3 regions of the Sporomusa rhizae genome follow, and region 2 is predicted to be linked to each of the others. Evidence: predicted binding sites of a transcription regulator. Region 2 holds the regulator's gene; each other region holds the start of a gene.

The links. The regulator HrcA, encoded in region 2, represses chaperone genes, less so after heat shock. The targets are predictions, from matches to a motif close to TGTTAGCACTCNNNNNNNNNGAGTGCTAACA.
Region 1: htpG (molecular chaperone HtpG) is a predicted target of HrcA. The motif match lies at 1,948-1,978, and genes of this name have one in related genera.
Region 3: groES (co-chaperone GroES) is a predicted target of HrcA. The motif match lies at 2,519-2,549, and genes of this name have one in related genera.

Annotation. Positions count from the first base shown of each region.
Region 1 covers NZ_CP156925.1:2,706,763-2,711,058, reverse strand. The annotation lists gene htpG (molecular chaperone HtpG) at 1-1,922, opposite strand, end outside; gene SRRS_RS12625 (TerC family protein) at 2,421-3,113, shown strand; gene SRRS_RS12620 (DNA recombination protein RmuC) at 3,398-4,296, opposite strand, start outside.
Region 2 covers NZ_CP156925.1:2,937,166-2,941,461, reverse strand. The annotation lists gene hemW (radical SAM family heme chaperone HemW) at 1-1,100, shown strand, start outside; gene hrcA (heat-inducible transcriptional repressor HrcA) at 1,214-2,242, shown strand; gene SRRS_RS13860 (TCP-1/cpn60 chaperonin family protein) at 2,257-3,840, shown strand; gene grpE (nucleotide exchange factor GrpE) at 3,860-4,296, shown strand, end outside.
Region 3 covers NZ_CP156925.1:1,878,101-1,882,396, forward strand. The annotation lists gene tsaD (tRNA (adenosine(37)-N6)-threonylcarbamoyltransferase complex transferase subunit TsaD) at 1-79, shown strand, start outside; gene SRRS_RS08380 (sensor histidine kinase) at 352-1,800, shown strand; gene SRRS_RS08385 (ANTAR domain-containing response regulator) at 1,802-2,383, shown strand; gene groES (co-chaperone GroES) at 2,593-2,877, shown strand; gene groL (chaperonin GroEL) at 2,921-4,296, shown strand, end outside.

The DNA.
Region 1 (4,296 bases), 230 kb from region 2:
ATTTTGGCAAAGTTTACTGGATCTTCAGGAGTAAGCCCTTCCATGAGTAACGCTTGACCATAAAGCAATTCACAGTAATCTTTGAAAGTATCAGCTGCAGAAGGCTGTTCAAATATTTTTTTGAGAGTATCAAATATTTGATGTTCGGGATTAAGCTCCAGGATACGTTTGGCTTTAAAAGAGGTTCTATTCATCTCGGCTAAAATTTGTTCCATTGAGATACTAATGCCATTATCATCGCTTACTAAGCAAACAGCACTTGATTTTAACCGGTTACTGATTTTCACGTCGGCTACTTTGCCTTTTAACTGCTCTTTAATTGCATTAATAAGTGTGTCATTTTCCTGGGCAACCTGATTAATGTTTTTCTGTGAATCTTCATTTGCTATCTCTTCGATATCTAGTGTTCCGCGGCTAATTGACTGGAACTTTTTGCCGTTATATTCGCGGAGAGCATCAATAGCAAATTCGTCGACCCGATCAAAAAGGTAGAGAACTTCAATATTCTTTTCTTTTAGAAGTTCCATTTGCGGCAAACTCTCTACCGCGGCGCGATCTTTACCTGTGGCATAGTAGATAGCCTTTTGATTTTCATGCATTCGCGAAATATATTCGTCCAGAGTGCTTACTCCTTCCGAATGAGAAGAAGAGAAGAGTAACAAACCCTTTAACTTGTCACGACCGCTGTAATCCGCATACACGCCTGTTTTGATAGCTTGGGCGTATTCCTTCCAAAACTGCTCATACTTGGTACGGTCTTTATTGAGCATGTTTTCCAATGTTTTGAGAACGCTCTTTTCCAGGTTTTTGCCTACCAATTTAAGTTGTTGGCTATGCTGTAAAAGTTCCCGCGAAATGTTAAGAGAGAAGTCAGGAGAATCAACTAAGCCTCGCACGAAGCGAAAATACTCAGGAAGTAAATCCTGACAGTTCTCCATGATAAAGACATTTTTGGAGTATAACCGGATCCCATTAGTTACTTCCTGCTGATATAAGTCGAATGGAGCATGGGCAGGGATAAAGAGGAGGGTAGTATATTCAACAGCGCCTTCTACTTTGGAATGAATGGTCTCAAGCGGGTTTTCCCAATCATGGAAAAGGTTTTGATAAAGCTGATTGTATTCGTCTTGAGTTATATCGTTTTTGTTTTTCGCCCAAAGCGGCATCATCGAATTAAGGATTCTTACCTCAGTGGTTTTAATGGCAGGGGCATCCTCAATTATTTTCCCATCAGGATCCTTCGGTTTTTCTTCTTTTACGAAATTCATTTTGATTGGATAGCGAATATAATCAGAGTATTTCTTAACTAAATTCTGCAGTATGTACCGGTCAGTGAAATTCTCTTCCGGGTGATCTGGCGAGTTATATTCTTTCTTAAGAGTTAAGATAATAGTTGTACCACGTGTATCCTTGTCGCACTCTTCGATAGTATAGGTACCGTCACCATTTGATTCCCATTTAACACCTTTATGACCTGGAACACGAGTTAACAGCGTAACCTTTTCAGCTACCATAAAGGCTGAATAAAAACCGACTCCAAATTGGCCAATTAGTTCTGTATCAGCGACAGAGCCAGTCTCCTTTATTTTTTCCAGGAAGGCTTTAGTCCCAGATTTAGCGATAGTACCGATGTTGTCAATAACTTCATTAGCGGTCATACCCATACCATTATCAGAAATAGTAAGCGTATTAGTAGTATCATCCGGAATAAGGAAGATTTCAAAATCTCTATTACCTTCTAACAAATCATGGTTGGTAAGAGACTCAAACCGCACTTTATCGATAGCATCTGAGGCATTGGAAATTAGCTCCCGCAAGAAAATCTCACGATTTGTGTAGATAGAATGAATCATCAAATCCAAGAGCTGTTTTGTTTCTGCTTGAAATTCTCTTGTTTCTTTGGCAATGGTTTCTTGAGACATAGTAAACCTCCGATAAAATTAGTATTGTTAGCACTCTAAGTCTCTGAGTGCTAATTTATATTTAAATAATAACCAAAATGTTTAACAAAATCAAATACTTTATTAGATAAAAATACCTTAAAATAGTATAAATAGCATTTTTTCTTTAAATAAATACGAATTACGCAATCTTACTTCGTCTGTCGCCTAATAGCTTCTTTTTAGAAACTTCCTTGACAACCAGCCGGATATTAGCTATAATTCAAACAAATAAATATACTCCTAAATCGTAAGGGGAGTAACTCTCGGATAACGTCAACATACGGTGCCAGGTGGCATCTGGCGTTATCGTTGGTGATAGCCAATAGTGAGACCTTCGGTATGTATTATTGCGTACCTAAGGTCTCTTTGTTTTTTTGGAAAGTGGGAAGGGGAGGGTTATTAAGCTAATTATTTCTTTTCGTTATACAGTATTCACTTAGGTAATACTATAAAATATAAGCATAGGAGGTCTTTAACATGGACTTTTTCGGTACAATTGGACCAGAATGGTTTATGGCACTAGGAAGTATTCTACTAATCAATCTGGTTTTAAGCGGTGATAACGCTGTAGTTATTGCTTTAGCCAGTAAGAACCTACCGGCCGGACAAAGAAAAATGGCAATTTTATGGGGAAGTGTAGGCGCGGTTATCCTGAGAATTATCTTGACTTTTGTAGCAGCTTTTCTTTTAAATATTCCTTACCTACAATTTTTAGGCGGTCTCGCCTTGCTCTATATCGCCATTAACCTCTTACAGTCAGATGGCAATGAAAGTGATTATGGTGAAGCGACATCTTATCGTGAAGCCATTAAGATTATATTGTTTGCCGATCTTATCATGAGTCTCGACAATGTAATTGCATTGGCAGCAATTGCCCAAACTGTTCCTTCCGGAAAATACAGCCTGATAACCGCCGGTCTTGCAACCAGCATTCCATTAGTCGTATTTGGTGCTCAGCTTTTAATGAAGCTTATGGATCGTTTTCCGGTTATTATTTATTTCGGGGCAGGGGTATTAGGCTACGCTGCTGCTGAAATGATTCTCAGCGACAGCGCCGTAGGAGCTTACATTCATGAGTATGCGCTAGCCGTAAAAGTATTGCTGACTTTGGCTGTTATCGTTGGTGGTTATATCTTAAAAGCGCGAAATATTGCCAAAGAAAACAGCTAAATTTATAAGAAAACCCGCATACAGTCACATGAAATGAACCCGGAAATGGAAAGATGAAACAAAAAGCCTCCTATGGTAGGATAAAAATAACCCACGTAGGAGGCTTTGCTATGTCTGAAAAAAAGGAATGAGACATTATTCCAGTAGCTATTAAGGAGCAAGCTATACGAATGCACTTAGAGGATGGGATGACAACAAAGCCATCTCAAACTACATATAAAAAAAGTATAGACCATTGAATTTGATACTAGCGGTCTGTGCCTTTTTGTCTTAACTATTCTTGTTTAATCATCGTATTGCCCTAATACTTTGACGGCATCCGTGATTGGTAACTGCTCAACAGTTTTAAGCTTACGCTCTATAGCGCGGGTACGAACAGCGGCGCCCTCTATTTGCCTGCTTGCCTGTTCAAGTTTTTCTTTAGTTTTCTCAAGCACATCACCAAACTTACCAAACTCAGTTTTAACTGCACCTAAAAGAGTCCAAACTTGGCTTGAACGCTTTTCGATAGCTAGTGTCCGAAAACCTAACTGCAGACTATTTAACAGAGCCGCTAATGTAGTCGGCCCAGTAATGCTAACACGATACTCGCGCTGCAAAGTATCACATAAGCCTGGACGACGTAACACCTCCGCATATAACCCTTCGACAGGAAGAAACATAATGGCAAAATCAGTAGTATTAGGTGGATCAATGTACTTCTCTTTGATTGTTTTAGCTTCCTGCCGAATTCGTATCTCCAAGTTGGCAGCAGCCGCAGCTGCCAATTCCGCGTTAGCCGCTTCCTGCGCATCCATTAGGCGTTGATAATCTTCCTGTGGAAATTTAGCATCAATAGGCAGCCATACAGTCGTATCGTACTCATCCTTTCCGGGAAGTTTTACGGCAAATTCAACCCGGTCTTGACTGCCACGCTTGGTTATCACATTAACAGCATATTGTTCCGGCGTTAGAACTTGTTCTAGCAGAGACGCCAGCTGCATCTCTCCCCAAATACCACGTGTTTTAACATTGGATAAAACTTTTTTTAAATCACCAACCCCGGTCGCCAGCTGTTGCATTTCACCTAGTCCTTTGTGTACCTGTTCCAACCGTTCACTCACTAACTGAAACGATTCACCAAGCCGTTTTTCGAGGGTGGAATGTAGCTTCTCATCAACCGTTACACGCATTTCCTCCAGTT
Region 2 (4,296 bases):
AACAAAAATGTTTGTATTGCGATTTTTCTTCTTATACGGGTCTGGAACATCTGTTTGTGGCCTATACTACCGCCTTGTGTCAGCAGATTGCTGAACAAGGCGGTATGTTATGTAAGCCTGTAGTTGACACAGTTTATATTGGCGGCGGAACACCAAGCCTGTTGCCTGCTGAATCAATGGAACAGATACTAAGAAGTCTTTATAGTAGTTTTACCATTGAGGACAAAGCCGAAATCAGCATGGAAGCCAACCCTGGTACAGTGACGCTAACGCAGTTGGCACGCTTGAAAACTGCAGGTATAAACAGAGTAAGCTTTGGAGTCCAGTCTTTTAATAATGAGTTACTTAGACGTTTGGGGCGGATTCATACCCTGTATGACAGTATGACTGCTTTGGAATATGCTCAAGCTGTTGGGTTTAATACTATTAGTATTGATTTAATGTATGGATTGCCGGGACAGACCTTGTCAGGCTTTGCCGCAGATCTTAAACAGGCGGCAGCATTACCTATCCAGCATATTTCGGTGTATGGACTTAAGTTGGAAGAAGAAACTCCGCTAGCCTTGGCCTACGAACGGGGCGAGCTTGAGCTGCCTGACGAAACAGAAGAAGAAGCAATGTATGATTTAATGACAAGCTTTTTACCTGCACAAGGTTTATTCAGGTATGAAATATCCAATTTTGCTTTTACCGGCAGGGAATGCCGGCATAATCTGAAATATTGGCGTTATCAACCATATTTGGGACTTGGCTGTGCCGCGCACTCATTCTCCCATGGGCAGCGCATAAGTTCAACGGCTAGCGTCCAAGAATATATAAGTGCTATAGCGGGAGGCCGTTCGCCAATTGTTATGCGTGATATCCTGACTCCAGGTCAGTCGATGGCTGAATATATTTTTTTAGCACTGCGAACTACCCGGGGAATGGTTGTGTGTGATTTTAGCCAGCAATTTGAAACTGATTTTTTTGAGCATTTTGGCATTACTTGCGAAAAACTTGAAAACCAAAGCTTGATAGCAACAGATAAAAAGCAAGTATGGCTGACTGAAAAAGGTATGAAGTTTGGTAATATTGTATTTAGAAGTTTTTTACCAGATTAACTCCAGCAGATGAGCCTTTACTATCTTGACATTACACCCAATGAGTGGTATTTTTTTAGTAGGTGTTAGCACTCGACTGGTATGAGTGCTAACAACAAGGAGGTGGAGTCGATATGGATGAAAGAAAGCAACAAATCTTACAAGCCATTATTGATGATTATATATCTACCGCCGAACCGGTCGGCTCGCGAACAATTGCCCGTAAGTATAATTTAGGTATAAGTCCTGCCACCATCCGTAATGAAATGGCCGATTTAGAACTTTTGGGTTATCTTGAACAACCGCATACTTCAGCGGGTAGAATTCCATCGGTTAAAGGCTATCGATTTTATGTTGACTGTTTACTGGCACCTCCGCAAATTTCTGAAAGAGATATACAAATAATTGATAATTGGTATCAAACCAAAGCGCGCAGAATTGACGAAGTTTTTCAGGAAACCGCAAAAATTCTTTCACGAATGACACGGAATGTTTCAATGGTGCTGGCACCACAAGTGTCCCAATGCATGTTTAAATACCTGCAGTTTCTGCCGCTTGACGAGCGCCGGTCGATTGTTGTTATTGTTACAGATACCGGCCTTTTAGAAAATAAAATAATCGAAATCCCCGAGGGGCTTAGTCACGATGACTTAGGCCGCGTAGCTGCTGCGATAAATTCCCGTTTAGGGGGATTGGCAGTTGAGCGGATAACAACACCCATGCTCCAGGATATTCAAAATGACATTTTACCTGATCCACAATTATATGAACGGGCTGTTAGTCTGCTCAAACATGTTCTTGCTACTGAGAAAAATGAAAAAATTTATCTTGGCGGTACAACACAAATGCTGAATCAACCAGAATTCCGGGATGTTGATAAAGTCCAGGGACTACTATCCATGCTGGAAGAAGACCGGCTTTTATGCGACATTCTTCACATGGCTAATAGTGATGGTGTTGTTGTTACAATAGGTCAAGAAAATAAATATACTGGTATTCATGACTGCAGTGTTGTTCAGGCAACATACCGTATTGATGGTCAGGTAGTAGGAACTGTTGCTGTGCTCGGCCCTACACGGATGGAATATGGCAAAACGATGTCTGTTCTTAAATTTATGCAACGCCATTTAGGTGAAATCCTGAATAAGTATAAAGTTTTATAGGTGGGAGGAAATCCATGAATTTGAAGCAAGCAGGCAGTGGCGCTGATGTTGATGAAAGACTGGCGGCTCTGTTAACTAACGCTAATGCAGTGCGGGCAATTACTGCTGCTGTTGAAGGTACGATAGGTCCAAAAGGTCTTGATACAATGTTGGTGGACCGTTTTGGCGAAGTAATTATTACTAATGACGGTGTTACAATTTTAGACAAAATGGATGTCAACCATCCGGCTGCCAAAATGTTAATTAATACGGCCAAGGCTCAGCAGGCAGAGGTGGGAGATGGTACAACCACTACCACGATTATGGCTGGCAGCCTAGTATCAGAGGGTGTAAATCAAGTTATGCGCGGTGTCCCTGTTGCCCGCGTTATAGAAGGCATTAAATACGGTGTTGCCAAGGTTCTTGACAGTGTAAAAGAACGTGCTCGCACTATTACTGAGATTGATGATCCCATACTTCGCAGTATTGCTATGATTGCGGGGCGTGAACATGAGGATATCGCCGATTTAGTTGTAGAGGCAGCTAAACTCATTGGTGTAGAAAAACTAAATGAGTATAATTTTAGACTGTCTGAAATTATTACTGCGGAAGCGGGCGCTAGTAATGAAGTATTTATGGGTGTAATTGTTGATCAAGAACGCATGACCCAGGAAATGCCTGATGAAATACTTAATGCTAAACTTCTGCTTATTGACGATGCCCTTGAACCTGAAGAAATTGAAGATGAGGCATTAAGCACAGAAGCCGGATTTAAACGGTATATTGATCTTCAAGATGAGTTTAAGAAGAATGTTCAAAAAATTGTAGACCTTGGCATTAACATTGTTATGGTTGACCGTGGCGTACATAGTGCTGCAGAAGAAATCCTTACAGACGCTAATATCATGGTTATAGAACGCGTATCTTCCAAAGATCTACGCCGGGTAGCAGACCATACCGGTGCACGAATGATTAAACGCACCGGACTGAAAAAAGAATTGGCTGATATTGAAAAATACTTGGGTGCCGCCGAAAAAGTTTATCAGGATGAAAAACTCGAGCAAGTACGCGTTATCGGCGGTAATGGTAAGCCGATGGCAACAATTCTTGTCGGTGCTGCCACCGAAGAAGTGGTAGGGGAGCGTGAACGCATCGCTAAAGATGCAGCATCCAGCGTACAGGCGGCTGTAAAAGGAGGTTACGTACCCGGAGGCGGTTCGATTGAAATCGCCATGACGCGTGAAGTAGGCAAATACCGGGAAAATCTAAAAGGAATGGCTGCTTACGGTCTTGATTGCGTTTCGCACGCTTTGAAGCAACCGTTATCGCAAATTGTAGAAAATGCAGGTTTTAATCCACTGGAAAAAGTAGAAGATGTAATTACTGCCCAAGCAGCGCAAAACCTTGATTCACTTGGTGTTGATTGTGATAGTGGCGAAGTAATTGACCTGTTGGAACGTGGGGTTATTGATCCTGTTCCGGTAAAACTGCATGCCATTAAGGCGGCCGGCGAGGTAGCTGTAGCTATTTTGCGTATTGATACAATTATAAAGAAAAAAGAAGAAGGCGCTAATGCCCAGAAGGCGGGCGGTTCAGAAAGTGGAATGCCTGACTTTTAATATAGCGGAGGTGGAGTAAGTGGCAGAAAAAGAACAAACTGAGGCAGTTCAGGAAAATTTAAATGCCGAAACTGTAAATGATAGTAATCCTGAAGTATGCTTTAGTCCGGATGAGGTAAATCAATTTATAACCGCATTAAACGAAAAAAGCCAGTTGCTTGATGAAATGAGTGACAGGTATAAGCGGCTGCAAGCCGATTTTGATAACTTCCGGCGGCGTACCAGACAAGAGAAAGAAGAATTATCAAATATAGTGGCTGAACGAATTATATGTGAATTGTTACCTGTTGTTGATAATTTTGAAAGGGCAACTGCCACTACTGCGACAGATGTCGAGACTTTGGCTACTGGGGTGCAAATGATATTCCGCCAACTTAATAACGCGCTTTCTCAATTAGGAGTAGAGTCAATAAATGCTGTTGGGAATATCTTTGATCCTACCCAGCATGAAGCCGT
Region 3 (4,296 bases), 1.1 Mb from region 2:
TTATTATCAATATTTAATTGGTGATTTTGCCGACCTTAACCTTAATGCAGTACCGTCGCTCAAATTAGGTATCAGATAGTTGTGGACAAAAATAAAACGACAATTGTGGATAATGTGGGTAAGTTGCAATTATGTTGCGAGAATCGCTAATAAATCGACAGCGTAACTGTGAATAACTCTGTGGATATTGTGGATAACGTGGGGGATAACTTGTTATATGGATGTGGGTAAAGTTACATATCAGTAACTTTATTAAATTGAGACCAGATAACAAGGAATTTTTCGGGTTACAGTTGAATACATAAAGATTAGCAGCTTGGCTTGTTTCTTTGGGACAGGAGGTACTATTTAATGGGTGTGGCTGCAGATATTTGCCGGAAAATCACAGCATTGACCTCGAATCAAACGCAGATAATTGATAATGTAACAAATGTATTAGGATTGGCTGCTGATCTTGCTCATGCCCAGGTGACATTATATGCTCCTGCCCGTAACGAGAATTTCCTGGTTCTTGTGGCTCAAGTTAAGCCTAATACCAGTTACATTGAAGTTAAACCCAATATTTTGGGAACTACTGTCCAGGCCAGCGAAGAACCACTGGTGTGGCGGACCTTGGTTTCAGGTGTAACCATTGCCGGGCAACGTGAGTGGGCGCTTGGCATGGAAGCGCTTGAAATGCAGGTTTTTCCTATCAGAGATGTATCTGGTGTTATCATCGCTGCAGCTAGTTTTGAGACAAACAGCCAAGAAGCAAGTGCTGATGGTCACAGCATGTTGATTGCCACGGCTTATATGCTCTTGACAATGGCTGCTGCCAGCAGCGAGCCTATGAGCCGATCAGTTTACCGGCCGCTAGGTACTCGTGATGGCATTGTTGTAATTGACGAACGTGGTCATATCGCCTTTGCCAATCCGTCAGCCGTTGGCATTTATAAATTGCTAGGTGCTAACCGGATTATTGGCAGGAGGGTATCTGATCGTCAAGTCAATATGAAACTTGCGCAGCACGCTTATTCTACCGGACAGCCACAGGAAAGAGAAATGGAAGCAGGCAATTTGATTCTGGTGCAAAGGGCTATCCCGGTTTTTTCCAATGGTTCGGTGATACGCACCATATTTATTATTGGCGATGTTACAGAGATTAGAAAAAAAGAAAAAGAGTTGTTGGTAAAATCAGCAGTTATTCAAGAAATTCACCACCGGGTAAAAAATAATCTGCAGACGATTGCCAGCCTGCTGCGGCTGCAAGCAAGACGTACCAAAACGCCAGATGTAAAAGCGGCACTTAGAGAAAGTGTAAACCGGATTTTAAGTATATCTGTAGTGCATGAATTTTTATCCCAGCAAGACAGAGAATTTATCGATGTGGCGGAAGTTACCAAAAATATTCTTGATTTAGTTATCCAGAATATGCTTGAGCCTGATTTTAATATTGAAACAGTACTTAATGGACAGACGGTAATATTACCCTCTGAGCAGGCCAGCAGTTTGGCTTTGGTTATCAACGAGCTAATTCAAAACTCTATTGAACACGGTTTTGTTGGACGCAAAGAAGGTCTTATTGGCGTAGACATCACAACAACACCGGAAAGTTATCAGATAGATATCTATGATAACGGTATCGGCCTTCCTGAAGATTTTAGTCTCCCAAATACCAGTAGTCTGGGCTTGCAGATTGTCCGGACATTGATAGAGAACGATCTTGGGGGGGAGTTCCGCCTGTTTTCCCGTGCCGGAACCCATGCTTTTGTTACAATTCCCCGGCAGTTGGAAGGCTCTAAAGAGGCGAAGGAGGAATAGCATGGACGCTTTGCGGATAGTGATAGCCGATAATGAATCAATTATCAGAATGGATCTGAAGGAACTTTTAGAAGAAGCCGGTCATACCGTAGTAGGAGAAGCTGCGGATGGTGTTAAAGCCGTTGAATTAGCCCGTAAATTTCATCCTGACCTTGTTATAATGGATATCAAGATGCCTGAAATGGATGGAATTACGGCTGCGAAAATCATTTCTAATGAGAAGTTGGCACCAGTATTGTTATTGACTGCTTTCAGCCAGAAAGAAATTGTGGAAAAGGCCAAAGATTCAGGGGTATTGGCTTATTTAGTCAAACCAGTTAAAGAGGCTAATCTATTTCCAGCAATGGAGATTGCTTTATCCAGGTTTCAGGAGTTTGCCGAGTTAGAACGGGAACTGGAAGAGGTTAAAAATTCGCTTGAAACCAGAAAGATTCTTGACAGGGCTAAAGGTATTTTGATGGATGCGTATAGCTTGACTGAGAATGAAGCATACCGGCGTATTCAGCAGTATAGTATGAGTAAGCGGAAATCAATCCGGGAAGTGGCTGCAGCAATTGTTGAATCAGCCACCCGTAAACGATAATAAAGGTATTTTCTGTCGGGGCAGAGGCCAGTAAGGTCTCTGCCTTGATTTTTCTAACAGCTTTTAAAAAAAATTTCTGGTTTTTGCTTAAATACACTTGATTTTTTTGAGTAAATTTTATATTATAAATTATGGAATTAGCACTCAACTCTAGTGAGTGCTAACAAAAAAGTTAACTATATAACACACTATAAAGGGAGGTTCTTTTCATGATTAAGCCATTAGGCGACAGAGTAGTTATTGAAGCTTTGGCAAAGGAGGAAGTTACCAAAAGCGGTATTGTTCTTCCGGACACTGTTAAGGAGAAGCCGCAAGAAGGTAAGGTTGTGGCTGTAGGTACAGGCAGAACTCTGGAAAATGGCCAAAAGGTTGCTTTAGACGTTAAGGTTGGCGACAAAATTATTTTCTCCAAGTACGCTGGCACTGAAGTTAAAGTTGAAGGCAAAGAGTACCTCATCATTAATGAAAGAGACATCCTGGCTATAATTGAATAATTAGCCTAATTATATTATAAAGCGAAAGGTAGGTAATACATAAATGGCTAAACAAATTTTGTTTGACGAAGATGCACGCCGCGCGCTCGAAAAAGGCGTAAATGCGCTTGCTAACGCTGTTAAAGTTACTTTAGGACCTAAAGGCCGGAACGTTGTTCTTGATAAGAAATTTGGCGCTCCAGCTATCACTAACGACGGTGTAACCATCGCTCGTGATATTGAGTTAGAAGATCCGTTTGAAAATATGGGTGCTCAGCTTGTTAAAGAAGTTGCTACCAAAACCAACGATGTTGCTGGTGACGGTACTACCACCGCTACTTTACTTGCTCAAGCTATGATTCGCGAAGGCATGAAAAACGTAGCTGCCGGCGCTAACCCGATGATCATCAAAAAAGGTATTCAACAAGCTGTAAACGTACTTGTTGACGAAATTAAGAAAAGCTCCAAGAAAGTTGAAACCAAGGACGCTATTGCTCAGGTTGCTTCTATCTCGGCTGCTGATGAAGAAATTGGCTCTTTAATCGCTGAAGCTATGGAAAAAGTGGGCAAAGACGGTGTTATCACTGTGGAAGAGTCCAAAACCATGGGTACTGATTTGGATGTTGTAGAAGGTATGCAATTTGACCGTGGCTACATCTCCCCTTACATGATTACTGATGCCGACAAAATGGAAGCTGTTTTAAACGATCCTTACATTCTTATTACCGACCGTAAGATTGGCGCCATTGCCGACTTACTGCCTGTATTAGAAAAAGTAGTTCAACAAGGCAAAGAACTCTTAATCATTGCTGAAGACGTAGAAGGCGAAGCACTTGCTACTCTCGTTGTAAACAAACTTCGCGGCACATTCCGCGCTGTTGCTGTTAAATCTCCTGGTTTTGGCGATCGCAGAAAAGCTATGCTGGAAGACATCGCTATCATTACTGGCGGCGCTGTTATCACCGAGGAACTCGGTCGCAAGCTTGACAGTGTAACCATGGAAGATCTTGGTCGTGCCCGTCAAGTTCGTGTATCGAAAGAAGAAACCACTATTGTTGACGGCAGTGGTGTAGTGGAAGAAATCAAAAAGCGTGTTAACCAAATCCGCGCACAAATTGAAGAAACCACTTCTGATTTTGATAAAGAAAAGCTTCAAGAGCGTCTGGCTAAACTTGCTGGCGGCGTAGCCGTTATTCAAGTAGGCGCTGCTACCGAAGTTGAACTTAAAGAGAAGAAACTGCGCATTGAAGATGCTCTTAACGCAACCCGCGCTGCTGTTGAAGAAGGCATCGTCGCTGGCGGCGGCACCACCTTCATTGACATTCAAGCAAGCCTTGACAGCATTAAACTTACCGGCGACGAGCAAACTGGCGTTGAGATTGTAAAACGTGCTATCGAAGAACCAGTTCGTCAAATCGCTAACAACGCTGGTCTCGAAGG